DNA from 3 places in the Blautia sp. AM28-27 genome. Region 3 is predicted to be linked to each of the others. Evidence: a T-box and tRNA genes for the amino acid it is inferred to sense, from the RefSeq annotation. Region 3 holds a T-box; the other regions hold tRNA genes.
What was found. A T-box is a leader RNA that pairs with one kind of tRNA and senses whether it is charged. The one in region 3 lies ahead of DW743_RS11505 (proline--tRNA ligase), so its partner is inferred to be a tRNA-Pro.

Region 1 (4,169 bases), on a different contig from region 3:
ATCAGGTTGGTGATCATACCGTTATCCGGATCAAGTAATGTCATGATGATACCGGAGAGGATAACCCAGGAGATAAAGTGCGGCAGATAAAGCAGTGTCTGAGAAACTTTCTTAAATGCCATATTTTTCATCTCATTCATCATCAGTGCCAGGATAACCGGAATCGGGAATCCCAGGATCAGTTTTAAAAGACTGATGACAATCGTGTTCCGTAGAACCGGTAAGAATGAGTTTTTAGAAAACAGATCCATAAACTGCTGAAATCCGACCCACTGGCTTTTGGACGGATCGTACTGGTTGTAATCCTGAAATGCAATTTTCAAGCCGTACATCGGGATATACTTGAAAACCGCGAAGAAAATGATTCCCGGAATCAACAGGAAAAATAACCAGCGTCTTTTTACAACTTCGCGTGCGGTTCTCGCACATCTTTCTTTCCAGGTTTCTTTTTTGCCTGAAACTGTCTTTACTTGTGCCATTTCGCTCTCTCCTTTCCTTCCGGCGATACAATGCATTATTTTGCACTATTAATTTTTAATATGTGATATTAACGAGGTTTTTATTCGTGCGTTTTGTTACTTTTTAATATTGCATTTTTTCGCCATCCGTTAATCATATTAAACAATGTTTTCGGACTAAAGTCAAGATTTTTTTGTGCATTTCTTGCGTTTTTGTCATTTTTGTTCAGTTTAGCTTTCCTTAATTGCACTATTTTGCATTATTAATTAGTGTTTTTCTACATGGCATTTATGCACGAATTTGAATCATCGCAAAAAGGGAGCCGGAAACGCCCCGGCAGACGGTTTTTCTTCTCGTCCGCCGGGGCGTTTCCGGCTCTCTTTCTTTTTTCATTTTTTCCTGTTTTTTCTATTTCTTTCTATCCCTGGCGCTTGCACGAGGAACGGCGTACCACAACCTCACCCGATACGAGAATCCTCTCTTTCGGCGCTTCCGGGTGCTCCTCCCGCCATAAAAATTCATGTACCATACGGCGGCCAAGCCACTTTGTATCAACGTGAACGGTCGAGAAAAACGGATACAGCATCCGGTCCTCGTCATCATCAAACCCGGTCAGCGCCACATCTTCCGGCACGCGCACACCGATTTTCCGGAAGGACTCTGTCAATCTTTTGGCGATCATATCGTTGCCGCAGACAATCGCTTCCGGCAGGGTATCATAGCTCGCCACAATCTTGTCAAAATTTTCCGGGTAATAAAAATGATCGCTCTCCATATTGGGGCGCACAAGCTCCTCCTCGAGCGGAATGCCCGCCTGTTCCATCGCTGCAAGGAAACCGACATACCGGTCATGCATCGACTCATACGTGCTGCTGTGCTCACTTAGGAAACCGATCCGCATCATGCCCTGCTCGATCAGATGGGACGTCAGAAGACTCACCGGCTGCACACCGTCCACACGCACGATATCGCCCATCGGCCGCTGTTCGATACCGCAGTAATGGTCAAGCTGAAAAATGCGATACCCCAGATTTACCAGTTTCTGCATATATTCCGGCGGCAGCATCTTAATGCAGAAGATTGCATCGATATTTTCATCCAGTCCGAGCGGCAGAATACCGTTCTCTTCCTCACGCTCCGTCACGACCGCAACGCGCGTCTGACAGTTGTTGAGGCTCGCCTCCTCAGAGATGCCGCTCACGACGCGGTCCCAATAAACAGCGGCATCCCGCGTACGCAGAACCATAATATTGTAATGCTTCTCCTGTGGTGCCCGAACCTCTTCCACGTATACATTTTCGCCCAGATACCCATTCCTTTTCGCCATCCGAAGAACTCTCTCCCGTGTCACCGGAGCCACCTTCGGATCATCCTTTAATGCCATGGCAACCGTATTCCGGGACAGTCCCAGCTCCTTTGCCATACTCTGTATCGTTACTTTCCCCATAACTTCCTCCCTGTTTTTTCTGCGCAATTCATTTTTCTCTCGCACACGTCTTTGTCCGTAAGAAAAAAAGTGCCGTAAAACGACACTCTTACCGATCGGGGCAACAGGATTTGAACCTGCGACCTCACGGCCCCCAGCCGTACGCGCTACCAAGCTACGCCATACCCCGTAATCACACTTTTATTATACCAGCGAACTTCTGAAAAATCAATGCTATTTTTCCCTTGTCCATTTCATTACATTCACTTCTTTATTTTGTGTCATGTTTTCCTCTGTTTTACCGTATCGTCACTTTTTCTTTCTAAATATGTAATTTTTCGACGTTTTCCACGTATCATAAGTGAAAGGGGAAAATCGTATGCCATACAAGCTTTCACCTCTGGCATGCCCGTCTGCAAAGACTATGTAAAAACTGAATAAAAGGAGACATCGTAATGGAAACTAAAATTTACTTTCTACTACACTCTTTAGGAATTGGTGCAAAATACCGCGGATTTCGCTATCTCGCCTATGGTATCGCTTTATGCATGGAAGACGAAGATTATCTCCTTCGGGTCAGCAAAACGCTGTACCCAAAGATCGCACAAACGTTTCAGGTATCGTCCTCCTGCGTCGAACGAGACATCCGCACCGCTATTTCCGTCTGCTGGACCCGCGGAAACCGTGATCTGCTCTTTTCGCTTTCTGTGCATCCGGTTCTGACAAAACCGACCAATTCCGAATTTTTTGATATTTTAAGTTCTTATATCAAGTACTATCGCGCTTTTCCTGCCTGTCGTCAGGAGGCATAAAAAACAAATATGCAAAAGAAAAACACTTCCGCGCCGTATCATATTGGGGGATATGCATGGCGCGGAAGTGTTTTTTTCATGATAGAGCAAAAAGGAGACTGCCCACAAAGGCAGCCTCCCGATATGGATCATTTGACAGCAAACCGATTAGTTGTTGATCAGTTTGTCCTCGTTGCTCCAGCTGTACAGTTTTCTGATTTCTTCTCCGACTTTCTCTGACGGATGCTCTGCAGCTTTTCTTCTCATAGCACGGAAGTGAGCCTGTCCGCCTGCTGGGGACATATCCAGAAGGAAATCTTTTGCAAAAGTACCATCCTGAATATCGGAGAGGATTTTCTTCATGGTCTTCTTCGTCTCTTCTGTAATCAGCTTCGGTCCGGTGATGTAATCGCCATACTCTGCTGTATTGGAGATAGAGTATCTCATTCCTGCGAATCCGGACTGGTAGATCAGATCTACGATCAGTTTCATCTCATGGATACACTCAAAATATGCATTTCTCGGGTCGTATCCGGCTTCGCACAGAGTCTCAAATCCAGCCTGCATCAGGGCGCATACACCGCCGCAGAGAACTGCCTGCTCACCGAACAGGTCTGTTTCGGTCTCAGTTCTGAAGGTTGTCTCCAGAAGACCAGCTCTTGCTCCGCCGATTCCAAGACCGTAAGCCAGTGCTCTGTCCAGAGCTTTTCCAGTGTAATCCTGCTCAACAGCAACCAGGCAAGGAGTTCCTTTGCCAGCCTGATACTCGCTTCTTACTGTGTGGCCAGGTGCTTTCGGAGCGATCATGGCTACATCTACGTTCTTCGGAGGTACGATCTGTCCGAAGTGGATAGCGAAACCATGAGCGAACATCAGCATGTTGCCCTCTTCCAGGTTTGGCTCGATATCTTTTTTGTACATTGCAGCCTGTTTCTCATCGTTGATCAGGATCATGATGATATCAGCCTGTTTTGCAGCCTCAGCAGCGGTATATACTTTGAATCCCTGTGCCTCTGCTTTTGCCCAGGATTTGCTGCCTTCATAAAGTCCAATAATAACATCACAGCCGGAATCTTTCAGGTTCAGTGCATGAGCATGTCCCTGGCTTCCGTAGCCGATAATTGCGATTTTTTTGCCTTCCAGTAAAGAGAGATTACAATCTTCCTGATAAAAAAGTCTTGCTGCCATTTTATTTTCCTCCATATATATAGAATGTCTTGACCGGCGGCAGGTCGGTCAATTTATACAGCGAAAAGCATTTCTGCCTTTTGCTGTTTGTCAGGGAAATGAACTTTTCTATACAAAAATTTCATTCCTCTAGCAAACGTATGTAATGTGATCTGCGTTAATCGAGGTAACGCACATCGTGGACTCCTCTGGAGAGTCCTGTCACTCCTGTTCTGGCCAGTTCCAGGATTTCGTATCCCTGTACCAGATTCAGGAACCCTTCGAGCTTTGACTGGTTTCCGGTCAGCTCTACAATCAGGCTTTCC
Region 2 (4,169 bases), on a different contig from region 3:
ACAGTCTCAGCTTGACAGCATACAGAGCAGGATTGACGAACTCAATTCCAAAAAGGGACAATCAGAAGAATATCTTTCCGAACTGAACCAGCAGCTGGACGATCTGCAGAACCGTCTGCAGGAGCTTCAGGATCAGTATGATGCGAAGCAGAACGAACTGGTACAGATTCAGGCAGATCTGGAAGATGCAAAAGCAAAAGAAGAAGAGCAGTACGAGGCGATGAAGCTCCGTATCCAGTATATGTATGAAAATTCCTCCGGAAACGGATACATGGCAATGCTCTTTTCTTCCAAAAGCATTTCAGAGCTGATCAGCCGGGCAGAATACATACAGAAAATTTCCGATTTCGACCGCGATCTTATGCAGGAGTATGAGGACACGGTAGACCAGGTAAAAGAAAAAGAAACACAGGTGCAGGAAGAGCAGGCAGCGATCGTAGAACTGCAGCAGCAGAGCAGCGATCAGCAGGAAGCCATTCAGGAGCTGTACGCAGCAGCTTATCAGGAACTCCGTACCTACTCCGCAGAGCTGGACGATGCAAAATCCAGCGAGAGTGCACTGGTAGATGAAATCAACAGCAAAGCAGATGCAATCAATGACCTGATCCGTCAGGCGAAAGAAGAGGAGATTGCAGCGCAGAAGAAAGCAGAAGAGGAAGCAGCCGCAGCAGCCGCCGCACAGCAGGCTGCCGCAGAAGCTGAGGCTGAGGCCGCCAGAAAACAGGCAGCCGAGGCCGCAAGAGTCGCAGCCGCAGAAGCAGCAAATGCCGCAGCGAAAGCAGATACCGATACAAGCAGCAGCTCCGGAAGCAGTTCTTCGGACAGCAGCGCATCCTCCACGACAACGGGGAGTCCATCCGCGTCAGATACTTCCAGCAGCTCCTCCAGCGGAACATACCTTGGAAGATTTAAACTGACAGGCTATTGCTCCTGTTCCATCTGTACCGGACAGTGGTCCGGCGGATCCACCGCGAGCGGAACCACACCGACCGCCGGCAGAACGATCGCCATGGGCGGTGTACCATTCGGAACGAAACTGATGATCAACGGCCAGGTTTACACGGTAGAAGACCGCGGAACCGCTTACGGCCACGTAGACATCTTCTGCAGCAGCCATTCCGAGGCGCTGAGCTTCGGCGTGCAGTATGCAGATGTATATCAGCTGAGCTGAGAAACAAAGATAAGAGATATGCCGGAACAGAACTTCCGGCATATCTCTTTTTTTGACTTTCTCAGAAACTGTCATTCTAAAATAACACCAAAAAGGCCGCAAACCTGTGTAAAATGTACCTTTTGAAGCAATAATAAAAAAAATTAAAAAAAATTCAAAAAAGGTGTTGACATTCCTATAGACATCATATATAATAGCTATTGTTGACGGACGAGAGTTCAGAAAACAAATAAAATCGAAGCGTGGCTCAGTTTGGTAGAGCGCTGCGTTCGGGACGCAGAGGTCGTGGGTTCGAATCCCGTCGCTTCGACTGGAATGAAAATGCCGAAAGCCTTGACAATCAAGAGCTTCGGCATTTTTTCGTATGTCAGAAAGAGAACAGGAAACAGTACACGAGGAGGAAATTTTTGTGAAAGCATTATTTTTTGATATTGATGGAACGTTACTGAGTGAGATTACAAAAGAAATTCCGCAGAGCGCGCTCGATGCATTGAAAAAGACAGCGGAAAAAGGAAATCTTACGTTTATTAATACCGGCCGCACCTGGTCGGAGCTGCCCGAGGAGCTGAAAAAGCTTCCGTTTTCCGGATTTCTGTGCGGCTGCGGGACCTATCTGCGCCGGGACGGCGAAATTCTGATGCATCAGACGATTCCGAAAAAGCGCTGTGAGGAAATCCCGGTTATTTTAAAGGCGTGCAGGATCGGCATGATTCTGGAGGGAACGGATAATGTTTATTTTTCGTCGGAGGTATCCCGTTTTCGGGAGGTCGAGCAGACCCGTGCCTATTTCGCTGCTGTCGGAATCGGACTCGCGGAGACAGCGGAGACAAAAGGAATCATTTACGATAAATTTTGTATCGTAACCGATGCACAGTCTGATATAGAACGTATGTACCGTGAATTTGAGCAGGAGTTTGATATCATGGATCGCCGCGGCGGTGTATACGAAATCGTTCCGCACGGCTGCAGCAAAGGAACAGCTGTGGACTATGCGCTGAAACAGTTTCAGCTGGAGAAAGAAGATGCATACGTATTTGGCGACAGCAGCAACGACCTTACCATGTTCCGGTGCGGCGCACACACCATTGCGCTTGGAAAACATGATGAGGTTCTGGATCCGTACACAGAGTACGTAACCGATACCGTCGAGCGGGACGGCGTGGCAAAGGCGATGGAGCATTACGGATTGATCTGATAGAAAAACAGAAAAAAGAAAGCGAAGGGGCGCATTTGAAAAGAAATTTTCAGGTGCGCCCCTTTGGTTGCAATTTTCTGAAAAAGGAAACAAGAAAAGCAGCGTCTGAAAAGGTATGTGCATTGCAAAGTAAAAAATTTCGTGGTAATATAAAAATGAGTTTTTATGTATATTTGTAATGATACCAGGAGGTGAGCGTTCAGAAGTTCCATGGAAACAGAAAAAAATCAGATAAATAAAAAAAGCCTCAGATACCGTTTTACAGCAGGAACGATCGGAGTAAGTGTCTGGCAGCAGGAATGAATGCTCACTTGGCAAAGCCTATGAAAATTGAAAACATAAAGAGAATTTTGTATGAATATTGTGTGTAGTGGCTGCAACTTCTCAAATCCGTATACCTGTTTTTCACGTTTTGTAGGATATTATAACGTAAATGTAAAACTGGCAGGGACAGGTTCTCTGTATACAGATAAAAGCAGGATAATGAAGCATAAAACAGAGAGAGGATTTTTATAAAATGGAAAAGTATGAAGACAAAATATATTCTTTAGGTGAGGCTGTAACGGGACAGACACAGGCTATGTCACAGGCTATGTCACAGGCCGTACAGAAAACACTGGAAAATAATGGCGGGGTAGGTATAATGACAGGATCTTATGACCAAAACCTGTCTATTTTGTCTGTGAATAATCTGCTGTTGCATAGTACAGGATATACATTCGATACTTTCATGGAACAGACAAAAGGCTCATTGAGAAACTTCTTTTATGACGAGGAAGATAGACAGGAGCGAGACCATTTTTTGCAGCTTCACGGAACAGGGGAAGCACAGATCCTTACAGCAGACGGTACAGTGAAAAATGTACGGCTTTGTAAAGAGGATGCGACAGATGAGGCGGGCAGACAGATCTGGGTTATGTCCGTACAGGTCAACTGGGATCATGTAAATTTGACACTGCTCAATGAGGCTATCTGTTCCGGCTTCTGGTATTTTGACTGTGACGAAAACAGTGAGATTGTGAATGCAAACTGGAGTCATGAATTCCGAAAAATGCTTGGCTATCATGACACTCTGGACTTTCCGAATAAACTGGAATCCTGGTCAGATCTTCTGCATCCACAGGATAAAGAAAGAGTAATGGTGCAGCTTCAGGCGGCAATTAAGGATAAGACGAACCAGATAAAATACCAGGTAGAGTATCGTATGAGAATGAAGGATAATCAATACCAGTGGTTTCGGGCATCGGCAGAAGTAATACGCCGTCTGGATGGTTCTGCCAGCAGGATTGCCGGGATTTTTATTAATATTGATGCGGAAAAAAAAGAGGCCATGCAGGCACAAAAATCTGCTGCTTTCCACCGGGCTTTTACGAAAGCAGACCTGTGTGAGTATTATGTAAATCTGGAAGCGAATACTTTTGATACCTTTAAGGTTGAACCGTCCCTGATGACAGTCTTTGAACAGAGTCATACATGGGATGAACTGATCCGTCATTTTGTGGATTCCTATGTTGTGGAGACAGATAAGAAGGCGGTATCCTCTTTTTACGACCGTGGTTATATTGCAGAAAGGCTGAAGGGTCTGGAAACCGAATTGGCTTTAGAGTGCCGTATCACTCTGAATGGAGAAGAACGATGGGTCCGCAATGTGGTCATACGTGGCGAAATAGAGGATTCAGAATATGCCATGATCTTTCTGCGTGATATCACAGAGACAAAGGTAGAGAGCGCACGGCATCTGCAGATGGCAGCGGATAATGCTTCCATGGAGCAGATAATTCAGAGTATTGTGCGTCTGGTTGA
Region 3 (4,169 bases):
AGGCTAAGAAAACGCGTTCCCGTTTTCGGAAACCCCTGTGGTTTCCGGCGGGAACGCGTTTTTCTTATCTTATTTTTCTGTTACAGTTCAAATGCCTGGCGGATGCTGTCGTAATGCAGGAATTTACCTTCTGCGGCGTACCCTTTGATTTCGTCCAATGTAGCAAAACGGTAGCCGTCTGTTTCTTCCTCCTGAAGATGAAGATCTTCGTCTTTGATATCCATCACGAAGCGATAAACATCGACAAAGTAATTGTCTCCCTCATCCGGGTTGATGCGCCGGTAGGTAAAGAGATAACCGCCGTCAGCCTTGCTCACATCGAGTCCGGTTTCCTCTCTGACCTCACGGCGCACGGCCTCCCAGGAGCTCTCTCCTGCCTGTGCCGCGCCGCCGGAAACCTCCCACCAGCCCGGTGCCCAGGCTTTCGTCATGACACGTTTTGTGATAAGAAAGGTCCCATCCGGTCTTGCGATTACGCCGAGTACGGTCAGGTGAAACTCGCCCGGCTTCATATGCCAGTCATTCCGTCTCATCGTACGGCCGGTCGGCTGTTTATTTTCATCATAGATATCCCAGAGTTCCATATCGTGTTTTCTCCTGTCGAACTTCTTCCGAGCCCCATCGCGATTTTTCTTCCCTGTCGCATGGTTCTGAATCATTACAGATACTGTTTAATCTCTTCCATTACATTTTCCAGCGGAATTTGTGTTTTCAGAGTCTTATCGCGGGATGCAACCTCGACAACGCCCTGTTTCATGTTTTTCGGGCTTACGATGATGCGCAGCGGAATGCCGAGCAGGTCGGCATCGGCAAACATTACGCCGGCTCTGACGCTTCTGTCGTCGTAGATCACTTCGATGCCTGCGTTCTGCAGATCCTCGTACAACTTGTCCGCATATGCTCTGACTTCCTCGTCATCGACGCGGACTGCACAGAGGTGTACCTGCCACGGAGCGATAGCTTTCGGCCAGATCGGGCCGTACTCATCGTGATGTGCCTCGCAGACCGATGCTGCCAGACGGCCGACACCGATACCGTAGCATCCCATGATCGGGGTCTTGCTCTCGCCGTTTGCATCGACATAGGTCATATTCATGGATTTTGTATATTTGGTTCCAAGCTGGAAGATATTTCCGACCTCGATACCTCTGGAGATCTTCACGGTCTTTTTGCCGCATTTCGGGCAGATGCCGCCCTCCTGGATTTTTGCAAAATCGTGATACTCGGCATTCGGAACGTCGCGCTCCATGTCGAGTCCTTTGTAATGATGCTCTGCCTCGTTGGCTCCGCAGGAAAGGTTGTTTCTTCCCTCGAGGGATTTATCATAGAGAACAACGGCATCTCCGTTCACCTTCAGGTTCACCGGTCCGATATAGCCTGCGTTCAGTCCGCATTCTTCGGTGATCACGGCTGCGTGAACCTGCTCGCCGAGGAAGTTGACCAGCTTCGTCTCGTTGACTTCGAGATCGCCGCGGATGAAAAGGACAACGTATTTATCATCGACATTCTGCTGATAAACAACGGCTTTGCAGGAGTTCTTTGTCTCGTCTCCGAAGAAATTGCAGACGTCTTCAATGGTGTGGACGTTCGGTGTATAAACCTTTTCGAGTGCAGCGGATTCTGCGTCTCTTGCGATGTCGGAAATATTCTCAGCTGCCTCCATGTTGGCTCTGTAATCGCAGGAATCACACAGAACGATGGAATCCTCTCCGACCGGAGTCAGAAGCATGAACTCATGGGAGATGTTGCCGCCCATCATACCGGAATCGGATTTGACAGATACCACCTCCGGCACGCCGACACGCTCGAAGATACGCTCGTATGCTGCGTGGCATTTCTCGTAATACTGCTCCAGATCTTCCTGGCTGGTATGGAAGGAGTAAGCATCCTTCATCGTAAACTCACGCACACGGATCAGTCCGGCTCTCGGACGGGCCTCATCACGGAATTTTGTCTGGATCTGATAGATCATAAACGGATATTTGGTGTAGCTCTGTGCATACTCGCGTACAAGGTGTACGGCTGCCTCCTCGTGGGTCATGCCGAGTACCATTTTGGCATTGTTGCGGTCGGTGAAGCGCAGCAGCTCATCGCCGATGCTATCGTAACGGCCGGACTCATCCCACAGAGAAGCCGGCATGACAACCGGGAACTGCACTTCCTGGCCGTCGATTTTGTCCATCTCCTCGCGCAGGATCTGCTCGATTTTGCGCACAATGCGGCGCAGCGGCAGATAGGAAGAATAGATTCCGTTTGCCATATATTTGATGTATCCGCCTTTTACCATAATAGCATGGCTGTCGATGACACAGTCAGCAGGTCTTTCTTTGAAGCGTTCTCCTACTAATTTTTCAAGTTTCATTTTCTGATTTCCTCCTTGTTTTTTTGGTTTTCAACATCTGAAATCTTCCAGACGCGAGAACATTCCAGCCTGTCCGATTTTAAGCTTTTAGTCAACATTTTACGCATCTAACTCATCACTGAAGTAACGAGTTAGATGCTTCGTTTTCAAACAGAAAAAAGCCCTAAACCGCAAGCTGCAGTTTAGGGCGAATTTTTTATCCGCGGTACCACCTAAATTCAGGAAAACTCCTGCACTCTGACACAAAGCATTTGTACCCCACGATTTTTGTATTTTGTAATACGCGTGATCTCTGCTCTCTGTACCTTCTCTGTAACGGGAGATCCCGGTGCAGCCTACGAAATAAATTTTCCCTGATGGATTTTCTTCTCTTCGGTGCACAGCTCCAAGACCGGTTCACGATAGATTCTGCAAAAAGCTTTCACCTGCCGCTTTCTCTCTGAATGCGCTCTGTCGCTACTGTTTCTTTTCGTCGCTTTTTCACTGCACTGATTGTAGCAGAAACCAGAAAAGAATGCAAGCCCGTTCCTTCTGCTTTTTCTGCATAAACGCCCGCCCAGGTTACAGGCCTTCCCGATACATTCTGCTGATTGCCGCCTGGGCTTCCTCAGACTGTTTTTTCTCAATCCATGCTTTGCGGTCACTCAGGATAGCCAGCATCTCATCGACAACGTCCTCGGCGCGCGGGCTTGTGACGCGGTAGAGATAGCCGAGCATCCGCGTGGCGGTAAAATCGGTGTTCATCTGGCGGTATGCAATTTCCCGGCAGAAGTCGTCCGGGTAACCGTTGTGTTTTAACGCACGGTACAATTCGTCATTTCTCGTTTCTGGCATTGCCTGTCTCCCTTTTTCCTTTAAACATTTACGTTTCCGCTGTTCAGACCTTCCGTCTTTTCCTCAAGTGGCAGCCAGTCCAGTGCCTTTTTGATCCACTCATCCCAGAAATCCCATTCATGGCCACCCTTGCTCTCATAGTAGACAATGTCCATGCCGCTCTCTTCCATCCGTTTATGGTAGAGACGGTTTACTTCCAGAAGTCCGTCCTCTGTTCCGCACGCCTGGAATACGGTCGGCACATTGACAGACGGTTCTTTTTTCCGTGCTTCCTTTAACTGCTCGATAAGAACAGCCGGGTTTTTGTCACTCTTTGCTGCTTCGACCAGATTTCCGAAATAACCTTCTTCATGTGCAAAGCTGTCCGCTCTGCTCTCTTCCGGATTTTCCAGCACATGAAGTGCACCGGACAGGCAGATCACAGCCCCGAAGGTATCGTGATATTTCAGGCCATTTCTGAGTGCGCCAAAACCACCCATGGAAAGGCCTCCGATAAAGGTGTCTTCTCTTTTTCTGGACAGCGGAAACATTTTTCTTGTAATCTCAACCAGTTCTTCTCCGATAAACTGTCCGTGCATGGCACCGATGGACGGCTGATCCACATAAAACGCATTCTCGCCGGCCGGCATGACAACGGCAAGGTTTTTCTCCTCTGCCCATCTTTGGATTCTGGTTCCATGAACCCAGTCTGTCTCATTCCCAAAAATGCCATGCAGCAAATACAGCGTTTTAAACGGTTTTTCCTCGCGCTCCGGCTGCCCAAAGGTAAATTTGTCGACCGGCAGAATAACCTGCAGCGGTACGGTGCGCATTAAAGTTTTTGACATGAAGCTTACCTGAATAAATGCCATAATAAAAATCCCCCTGTGGATATATATTTTTCTTTATTTTACGCCTTATTTCTGCGTTTCGTCAACGTGGAGTTTTGCGTTCCTCCGGTTCCGGCTTGCACCCCGAAGCAATTCACGATATA

Region 1: it has a tRNA-Pro gene. The T-box ahead of DW743_RS11505 (proline--tRNA ligase) is inferred to sense a tRNA for this amino acid. The anticodon was not compared.
Region 2: it has a tRNA-Pro gene. The T-box ahead of DW743_RS11505 (proline--tRNA ligase) is inferred to sense a tRNA for this amino acid. The anticodon was not compared.

The regions. Positions count from the first base shown of each region.
Region 1 is NZ_QUJK01000001.1:704,204-708,372, reverse strand. Features, by position in the region: gene DW743_RS03430 (ABC transporter permease) at 1-479, opposite strand, end outside; gene DW743_RS03425 (LacI family DNA-binding transcriptional regulator) at 878-1,906, opposite strand; tRNA gene DW743_RS03420 (tRNA-Pro) at 2,002-2,075, opposite strand; gene DW743_RS03415 (sporulation initiation factor Spo0A C-terminal domain-containing protein) at 2,341-2,697, shown strand; gene ilvC (ketol-acid reductoisomerase) at 2,845-3,864, opposite strand; gene ilvN (acetolactate synthase small subunit) at 4,022-4,169, opposite strand, start outside.
Region 2 is NZ_QUJK01000009.1:43,454-47,622, reverse strand. Features, by position in the region: gene DW743_RS12125 (PcsB-like coiled-coil domain-containing protein) at 1-1,171, shown strand, start outside; tRNA gene DW743_RS12120 (tRNA-Pro) at 1,408-1,481, shown strand; gene DW743_RS12115 (Cof-type HAD-IIB family hydrolase) at 1,581-2,366, shown strand; gene DW743_RS12110 (response regulator) at 2,884-4,169, shown strand, end outside.
Region 3 is NZ_QUJK01000008.1:39,680-43,848, forward strand. Features, by position in the region: gene DW743_RS11500 (NUDIX hydrolase) at 81-584, opposite strand; gene DW743_RS11505 (proline--tRNA ligase) at 659-2,362, opposite strand; T-box leader at 2,543-2,844, opposite strand; gene DW743_RS11510 (hypothetical protein) at 2,924-3,196, opposite strand; gene DW743_RS11515 (alpha/beta hydrolase) at 3,217-4,047, opposite strand.